One region of the Paenibacillus sp. FSL H8-0175 genome, then DNA from elsewhere that is predicted to be linked to it. Evidence: a T-box and tRNA genes for the amino acid it is inferred to sense, from the RefSeq annotation. Region 1 holds a T-box; the other holds one or more tRNA genes.
What was found. A T-box is a leader RNA that pairs with one kind of tRNA and senses whether it is charged. The one in region 1 lies ahead of trpS (tryptophan--tRNA ligase), so its partner is inferred to be a tRNA-Trp.

Region 1 (4,074 bases):
CTTGCCTTTTCTAATTTTGTGGCCCGCTCTGATTGCCCTAGTCTTAGGGCCTCTGTTTGGATTTACTGATTTGGCAGCTTTAAGCCATGTTGCACTCTGGGGTTTCATAGGCGTAGGCGTGCACGTCTTCTCTGATCTGTTTAACACCTATGGAACCCAGGCCGCCCGTCCATTCACTGAGAAATGGATTGCCTGGAATATCATCCACATTTTCGATCCATTTATTTTTGGCAGCCATATCGCAGCTATTCTACTCTGGATCACTGGGATTGTGCCGCCCAAACCTTTATTTATTACGCTTTATGCCTGTACCATTCTTTATTATATTTGGAGAACGATTGTTCATGCCCGCCTTACACGAAACATCAAGCTTAAAGATATACACCATAATGCTGGCGAACGTTATATTGTAATCCCTACAATTTCACTTAAACGCTGGAACGTAGTTAAAGTGAAAAAAGACGGCAGCTATGACGTTGGGCAGCTACTGAACAACCGTCTGGAATGGTTCAAACATGCGGTCTGCTCAAATCATCCCGCTGTGGAAATATCCAAGTCGCATCCAGATATTCAGTCCTTTCTATATTTCACCTCTTATGCGGTTGCCGAAGTAGAGGAGCTTCCTTCAGGATATATGGTGCGCTGGGGAGACGTTCGTTATTTACACCGCAAACAATACCCTTTTGTGGCTGTATTAATTATGGATAACCAATATAAACCTTTAAATACTTATGTAGGCTGGCTTAGCAGTGATAAGCTCGACAAACGATTTTCCATCGACCCTGGTTCTTTACGATGAAACTGTAGACTTACTGAGAGATCTATTCTATAATCACAAAAAATCCCGGAGTATTTTATAATACTCCGGGATTCATTTTAGCAGACACGGAAAGGAAGGCTCTTAATGGGTAAAGGACTCTCACTTTGGTTCGCTTGTTCTTCTATTCTTATTCTCACTGCCGCTTCAATCGCGATCAGCTATAGCTTCTGGCTGGCACTTCTGCTTGGTTTTCTTTGCGTAATGAATATTGGCTGGGGATTTATCCTCAAAGCCAGAATTAGACGCAAACAGGAAAGCTTAAGCTCTGACTAAGATTAACGAGCTGGCAGAAAGCCCATCCGCTCTTTTACGCCATTCAACGTCTCAGCTGCAACAATACGTGCACGTTCAGCACCTTCAGCAAGAATATCAGTGATCGCACCTGAACTGCGAATTTCATGATATCTTTGTTGCAAAGGCTCAAGTGTGGATACAACCACTTCCCCAAGATCCTTCTTAAAGCCACCATACATTTGTCCTTCATAACGATCGGCAATTTGCTGGAGGGACATCCCAGAACATTCCGAGTAAATACTCATCAAGTTACTAATCTCTGGCTTGTTAGCCGGATCAAAGATCACTTCACGTCCAGAATCAGTCGTTGCGCGGCTGATTTTTTTACGGATCACATCCGGCGAATCCAACAGGGCAATATAGCTGCCTGCATTCGGGCTGCTCTTGCTCATTTTTTTAGTGCCATCATCCAGAGACATAATGCGTGCGCCCACTTCAGGGATATACGGTTCAGGAATCGTAAAGAATTCGCCAAAACGGTTATTGAATCGGCCCGCTAAATCACGGGTCAACTCCAAGTGCTGCTTCTGATCTTCACCTACTGGCACAAGATCCGCATTATAAACAAGAATATCTGCTGCCATTAAAGAAGGATATACGAATAGGCCCGCGCCAACTGAATCCTTACCTGATGATTTATCTTTGAACTGTGTCATACGCTCAAGCTCGCCCATTGCCGTTAGCGTAGTCATGATCCAGCCCAATTCCGCATGCTGAGGCACATGAGACTGCATATATACATTCGAACGCACAGGATCAATTCCTGCCGCGATAAAGAGTGCAGCTACAGCTTCAGACTGCTCACGCAGTGCCGCAGGATCTTGAGCAACGGTGATCGCATGCATATCGACAACCATAAAGAAACATTGATGATCGTCTTGCAGCTTCACAAAATTTTTCAGCGCTCCGATATAGTTACCCAAAGTTAGAGAACCGCTCGGTTGTATGCCTGACATTACTTTTTTCAACATAATATAGACCTCCGTTAGATGTAATTTCCGATTTCCGAGAACGCAAAAAAAGCCTCATCCGCAAGGGACGTGAGACCGTGGTGCCACCCTTATTCGCTGCTTAACCTTTGTATAGTCAAAGGGAAACAGCCTTAGTCTTCCGTTAACGGGGAAGATCCGGCCGGTCTACTAGGGCATCTTGCTCCCGTTCAAGCGCGGCGCTCAGGGGTCCATTCATCAGGAGTGTCCTACCGGTTCGCATCAACCACCGGCTTTCTGAAGGTGCATTTCCTGTCTACTTGTCCCCGTCATCACATTCTCATCATAATTTAATGCCTTCATCATAGAACCATAAAGAGAAGTTGTCAAATCACTTAACCACTTCCGCATAAATCTGTTATGATAAGGTTATCCATGTTCTATTCGATTACAGTTACGATAAAGGAGCATATCTCATGAAACAGGTGACCAAAGGGCAGTGGGGCGGTTATGATACTTATATTTTGCACAGCCGCGAACTGGAAGTCACGCTTTTGCCGCGACTAGGAAACAACGTGATTTCATTGTTTGATGTAAAAGAACAACGGGAAATTCTGCGGCGGCCTGATGAAAGCGATCAAGCTTTCTTTATGCAAAAACCTTACCATTTTGGCATCCCGCTCTTAATTCCACCCGGAAGAATTCGTAAAGGAAAATTTCAATTCGAGGGTACAAGTTATCAATTTGACCAGAATACCGCTGGTGACAATCATATCCATGGTCTACACCGGACTCAATCCTGGTGTGTCAGCGATATTGAAGAAGACGAGGACGGTTGTGCAGTCACTACTGAATTCCTTACTGAAGATGATCCGCACTGGATGGAGCAATTTCCCATTCCACTCAAATTCGAAATGACATTCAGGCTTCAGGATGCCCGGCTCAGCCAGACTTTAAAGGTTACAAATCTCGGCGATCACCGTATTCCCTTTGGGATCGGTTATCACACCTGGTTTATGATCGATGGAGAACCTGAACGCTGGAATCTCAAGCTGCCCGTAAACAGCATTTATGAACTAAACGATGAATTGCTCCCTAGCGGCAATCTAATTCCACTTGGTGATCTAGATTCACTAAACTCTGGAATCAACCTCCAGGGAACTAATTTTGATACTGCTCTACGTATTGGTGACAAGCAGCCCGTAGAAGCCTTGCTATTACGCGATGATGGTTATGGTCTTCGTTATACAGCTGACGAGAATCATTTCCGTCACTGGGTCCTGTATACCAAAGGACCGGCCGATCAATTTCTGTGCATCGAACCTTACACCTGGCTCCCGGATGCTCCTAACGTTTCAGATGACCCTTCCTTCACGGGCTTGCTGAAGGTAGAACCAGGTCAAAGTCTTGAGCTGTCCACTATGCTGGAAATGATCTATCCCGAGAATTAAAGCAGATATACATTATATCGGTCTTCCCTTGCGTTTACGTAAGAGAAGGCCGATTTTTTGTGCGAGCTTAGTTATTTAGGCTTTCCTACCCTTACTTTTAATCGACTAATAATTACCATCCTTAAAACCTTTCGATAGCATGCATGAATTAGCCTCTTAGCGCTCATACTATCTTCACAACGGGCGAAGGAGGTGACACACATGGGTCAAGCAGGTCAAGGTCGTAGCAGCCGTTCCAATAACCTTGTAGTTCCTCAAGCAAATGCAGCGTTGCAACAATTGAAATATGAAGCAGCACAAGAGCTTGGAGTAACGATCCCAGCTGACGGTTATTACGGGAACTACACTTCCCGCGAAACTGGTTCTTTGGGAGGTTACATCACTAAACGTCTAGTACAACTGGCAGAACAACAACTGTCCGGTCGTCAGTAACATCGTTATCTTAAGTGTTTTATCCGGCAGAGGTCTTAAAAAGCCTATTGCCGACTAGCTTTCAAACCTCTCACACTTCTTCCAGAAGCTGTGGGAGGTTTTTCTAATTTATAGCCTATAATCCCAGCTGCAAACAATTTTTATGTAA
Region 2 (4,074 bases), 170 kb from region 1:
CCATTGTATAATTCACGGTTCAAATGGAAATTCTCTTTTTTCCAAATAAAGTATCATTAAAAGTAATAAACTTAACGTTTAGGCTCAAAAATAGCAATAAAAATACCATTATTATTAATAATCCGCTTTATTTCCGAACGAGATGGCCAGTCAGGTTGCGAACTTTCGGATTTATTGATACGATCATAACAAATATTATTAAAAATAATTATATGATTTCGGTCATAGTTTTGTACGATTCGGCTAAAACATAAGTATTGGAGGATCATCATGGATCGTGTTCTATATATTGTAAGTGCCACACATGAGCTAAATACTTATATCCCTCCACACCAGCATGAATGCTACGAACTAGTCTATTATTTACAGGGGGTAGGGACAACCAATGTTGGCCCACGAAGTTACCATTTTCGCTCCTCTTCTTTCGCGCTTGTGCCACCCAATCATAAACATGACGAGCACCACCGTGAGGATGCAAATGTATTATTTGTAGGCTTCCACTCGGAACACCCTAATATGAGTAATCTGCTCGGCGTATATGAAGATGATAAAGATCAGACCGTTCTTCAAATCCTGCTGCGAATGAAAGCAGAGTTTACACGCAAGCAAGACGGATTCTCTGAGCTTCTAAACCTACAAATGAGCGAGATTACCGTCCATCTTATGAGGCTTCTTAGTGCCTCTGGATATCAATCCCCAACAGAAGATCGAGTACAATATGTCCTTAATTATATGAATGAGCATTATCGCCATAAATTGTCCGTCGAAACACTATCAGAAATGTCCGGATATAGTTACGATCGTTTTCGCCATCTATTTAAAGAACGTTTCGGGTCTTCACCCCTGCGGTATTTGCTGTTAAAACGCCTGGATTATGCAAAATCTCTATTACGTCATACTCAGATGCAAATCTCTGAAGTATCTGCTGCTGCAGGTTTTGTGAACGATGCCCAATTCTGCAATATGTTCAAACGAGAAATAGGTCTTACCCCGCGAGCATTCCGCATTAATAATCAATCAGGTTAATCACTAATCAGATTAAAAAAAGCCGTTGAAATAGAGAAACTCTCTATTCAACGGCTTACTGCTGTAAACCCAAGGACATAAAGAAAAAAGGTTTGTAAGATTGCTTATAAAAGCATTCTTACAAACCTTTTTAAGATACCGGCGAGAGGACTCGAACCTCCACGGTTTCCCACTCGATTTTGAGTCGAGCGCGTCTGCCATTCCGCCACGCCGGCACATATGAACTAAATGGAGGCGCCACCCAGATTTGAACTGGGGATAAAGCTTTTGCAGAGCTTTGCCTTACCACTTGGCTATGGCGCCATGAAAACTTGGAGCGGACGACGGGAATCGAACCCGCGACCCTCGCCTTGGCAAGGCGATGCTCTACCGCTGAGCCACGTCCGCATAAAATGGCTGGGGATATAGGATTCGAACCTATGAGTGACGGAGTCAAAGTCCGTTGCCTTACCGCTTGGCTAATCCCCAATAACATTTTAAAATAAAATGGGGCGACTGATGGGTCTCGAACCCACGAATGCCGGAACCACAATCCGGTGCGTTAACCCCTTCGCCACAGTCGCCATATTAAGTTGATATTGTTGCCATTATTCATTTTAAAGTAAATGGGGCGGCCGATGGGTCTCGAACCCACGAATGCCGGAACCACAATCCGGTGCGTTAACCCCTTCGCCACGGCCGCCATATTAAACTTTAGAAAGAACTTGGCAGGGGCAGCAGGAATTGAACCCACACCAACGGTTTTGGAGACCGTTGTTCTACCTTTAAACTATGCCCCTAAAAACTGGTGGAGGATGATGGATTCGAACCACCGAACACTCACGTGAGCAGATTTACAGTCTGATGCGTTTGGCCACTTCGCTAATCCTCCAAGGATGGTGCCGGCGAGAGGACTTGAACCCCCAACCTACTGATTACAAGTCAGTTGCTCTACCAATTGAGCTACACCGGCATGGCACTCATTCTTTTGTGATGATAAATGGTGGCTCGGGACGGAATCGAACCGCCGACACGAGGATTTTCAGTCCTCTGCTCTACCGACTGAGCTACCGAGCCATGATGAAAATGGCGGAACCGACGGGATTCGAACCCGCGATCTCCTGCGTGACAGGCAGGCATGTTAGGCCAACTACACCACGGTTCCAAAAGATATAATTGCTTAAGTTAATTGGTTGCGGGGGCAGGATTTGAACCTGCGGCCTTCGGGTTATGAGCCCGACGAGCTACCGGGCTGCTCCACCCCGCGTCAGTAAGAAAATGTTATGGTGGAGGCTGAGGGGATCGAACCCCCGACCCTCTGCTTGTAAGGCAGATGCTCTCCCAGCTGAGCTAAGCCTCCATAAACAACAATTGTTATTGTACCAAAGTCCACTAGGATAAATCAAGTGAAAATTTGGTGACCCGTATGGGATTCGAACCCATGTTACCTCCGTGAAAGGGAGGTGTCTTAACCCCTTGACCAACGGGCCATACTAATTAAAAATTTGTGGCGGAGAGAGAGGGATTCGAACCCTCGAGACGCTTGTGGCGCCTACACGATTTCCAATCGTGCTCCTTCGGCCAAACTCGGACACCTCTCCATATGGCTCCCCGAACAGGACTCGAACCTGTGACAACTCGATTAACAGTCGAGTGCTCTACCAACTGAGCTATCAGGGAATATTCATACCAGGCTTGATGCCTGAAAACTGAATCCGAAACGAATTTGCATTCTAAGTATAGGATAAGCCCTCGACCGATTAGTATTGGTCAGCTCCATGCATTGCTGCACTTCCACCTCCAACCTATCTACCTCGTCGTCTTCAAGGGGTCTTACTAATTGGGAAATCTCATCTTGAGGGGGGCTTCACGCTTAGATGCTTTCAGCGCTTATCCCGTCCGTACGTAGCTACCCAGCCATGCTCCTGGCGGAACAACTGGTGCACCAGCGGTACGTCCATCCCGGTCCTCTCGTACTAAGGACAGCTCCTCTCAAATTTCCTGCGCCCACGACAGATAGGGACCGAACTGTCTCACGACGTTCTGAACCCAGCTCGCGTACCGCTTTAATGGGCGAACAGCCCAACCCTTGGGACCTACTTCAGCCCCAGGATGCGATGAGCCGACATCGAGGTGCCAAACCTCCCCGTCGATGTGGACTCTTGGGGGAGATAAGCCTGTTATCCCCAGGGTAGCTTTTATCCGTTGAGCGATGGCCCTTCCATGCGGTACCACCGGATCACTAAGTCCGACTTTCGTCCCTGCTCGACTTGTAGGTCTCGCAGTCAAGCTCCCTTATGCCTTTGCACTCTGCGAATGATTTCCAACCATTCTGAGGGAACCTTGGAACGCCTCCGTTACTCTTTAGGAGGCGACCGCCCCAGTCAAACTGCCCGCCTGACACGGTCCCCGTACCCGATAAGGGTACTAGGTTAGAACCTAGATACGATCAGGGTGGTATCCCAACGGCGCCTCCACCGAAGCTTGCGCTCCGATTTCTACGGCTCCCACCTATCCTGTACAGATCGTACCCAAATTCAATATCAAGCTGCAGTAAAGCTCCATGGGGTCTTTCCGTCTTGTCGCGGGTAACCTGCATCTTCACAGGTATTAAAATTTCACCGGATCTCTCGTTGAGACAGCGCCCAAGTCGTTACGCCATTCGTGCGGGTCAGAATTTACCTGACAAGGAATTTCGCTACCTTAGGACCGTTATAGTTACGGCCGCCGTTTACTGGGGCTTCGGTTCATAGCTTCGGGTTACCCCTAACCACTCCCCTTAACCTTCCAGCACCGGGCAGGCGTCAGCCCGTATACTTCGCCTTGCGGCTTCGCACAGACCTGTGTTTTTGCTAAACAGTCGCTTGGGCCTTTTCACTGCGGCCCCCTCGTGCTATTCACACTACCGGGGCACCCCTTCTCCCGAAGTTACGGGGTCATTTTGCCGAGTTCCTTAACGAGAGTTCTTCCGCGCGCCTTAGAATTCTCTTCTCGCCTACCTGTGTCGGTTTGCGGTACGGGCACCTTCTCCTGGCTAGAGGCTTTTCTTGGCAGTGTGAGATCATGACC

Region 2: it encodes a tRNA-Trp, which carries the amino acid that the T-box ahead of trpS (tryptophan--tRNA ligase) is inferred to sense. The anticodon was not compared.

Annotation. Positions count from the first base shown of each region.
Region 1 is NZ_CP150299.1:6,046,109-6,050,182, forward strand. Features, by position in the region: gene MHH46_RS26820 (metal-dependent hydrolase) at 1-799, shown strand, start outside; gene MHH46_RS26825 (hypothetical protein) at 905-1,093, shown strand; gene trpS (tryptophan--tRNA ligase) at 1,096-2,082, opposite strand; T-box leader at 2,146-2,385, opposite strand; gene MHH46_RS26835 (aldose 1-epimerase) at 2,520-3,494, shown strand; gene MHH46_RS26840 (alpha/beta-type small acid-soluble spore protein) at 3,696-3,926, shown strand.
Region 2 is NZ_CP150299.1:6,213,249-6,217,322, forward strand. Features, by position in the region: gene MHH46_RS27460 (AraC family transcriptional regulator) at 271-1,026, shown strand; tRNA gene MHH46_RS27465 (tRNA-Leu) at 1,163-1,241, opposite strand; tRNA gene MHH46_RS27470 (tRNA-Cys) at 1,256-1,329, opposite strand; tRNA gene MHH46_RS27475 (tRNA-Gly) at 1,339-1,413, opposite strand; tRNA gene MHH46_RS27480 (tRNA-Gln) at 1,420-1,494, opposite strand; tRNA gene MHH46_RS27485 (tRNA-His) at 1,514-1,589, opposite strand; tRNA gene MHH46_RS27490 (tRNA-His) at 1,633-1,708, opposite strand; tRNA gene MHH46_RS27495 (tRNA-Trp) at 1,732-1,805, opposite strand; tRNA gene MHH46_RS27500 (tRNA-Tyr) at 1,812-1,897, opposite strand; tRNA gene MHH46_RS27505 (tRNA-Thr) at 1,903-1,978, opposite strand; tRNA gene MHH46_RS27510 (tRNA-Phe) at 2,007-2,082, opposite strand; tRNA gene MHH46_RS27515 (tRNA-Asp) at 2,093-2,170, opposite strand; tRNA gene MHH46_RS27520 (tRNA-Met) at 2,196-2,272, opposite strand; tRNA gene MHH46_RS27525 (tRNA-Val) at 2,290-2,365, opposite strand; tRNA gene MHH46_RS27530 (tRNA-Glu) at 2,421-2,495, opposite strand; tRNA gene MHH46_RS27535 (tRNA-Ser) at 2,514-2,606, opposite strand; tRNA gene MHH46_RS27540 (tRNA-Asn) at 2,610-2,685, opposite strand; rRNA gene MHH46_RS27545 (23S ribosomal RNA) at 2,746-4,074, opposite strand, start outside.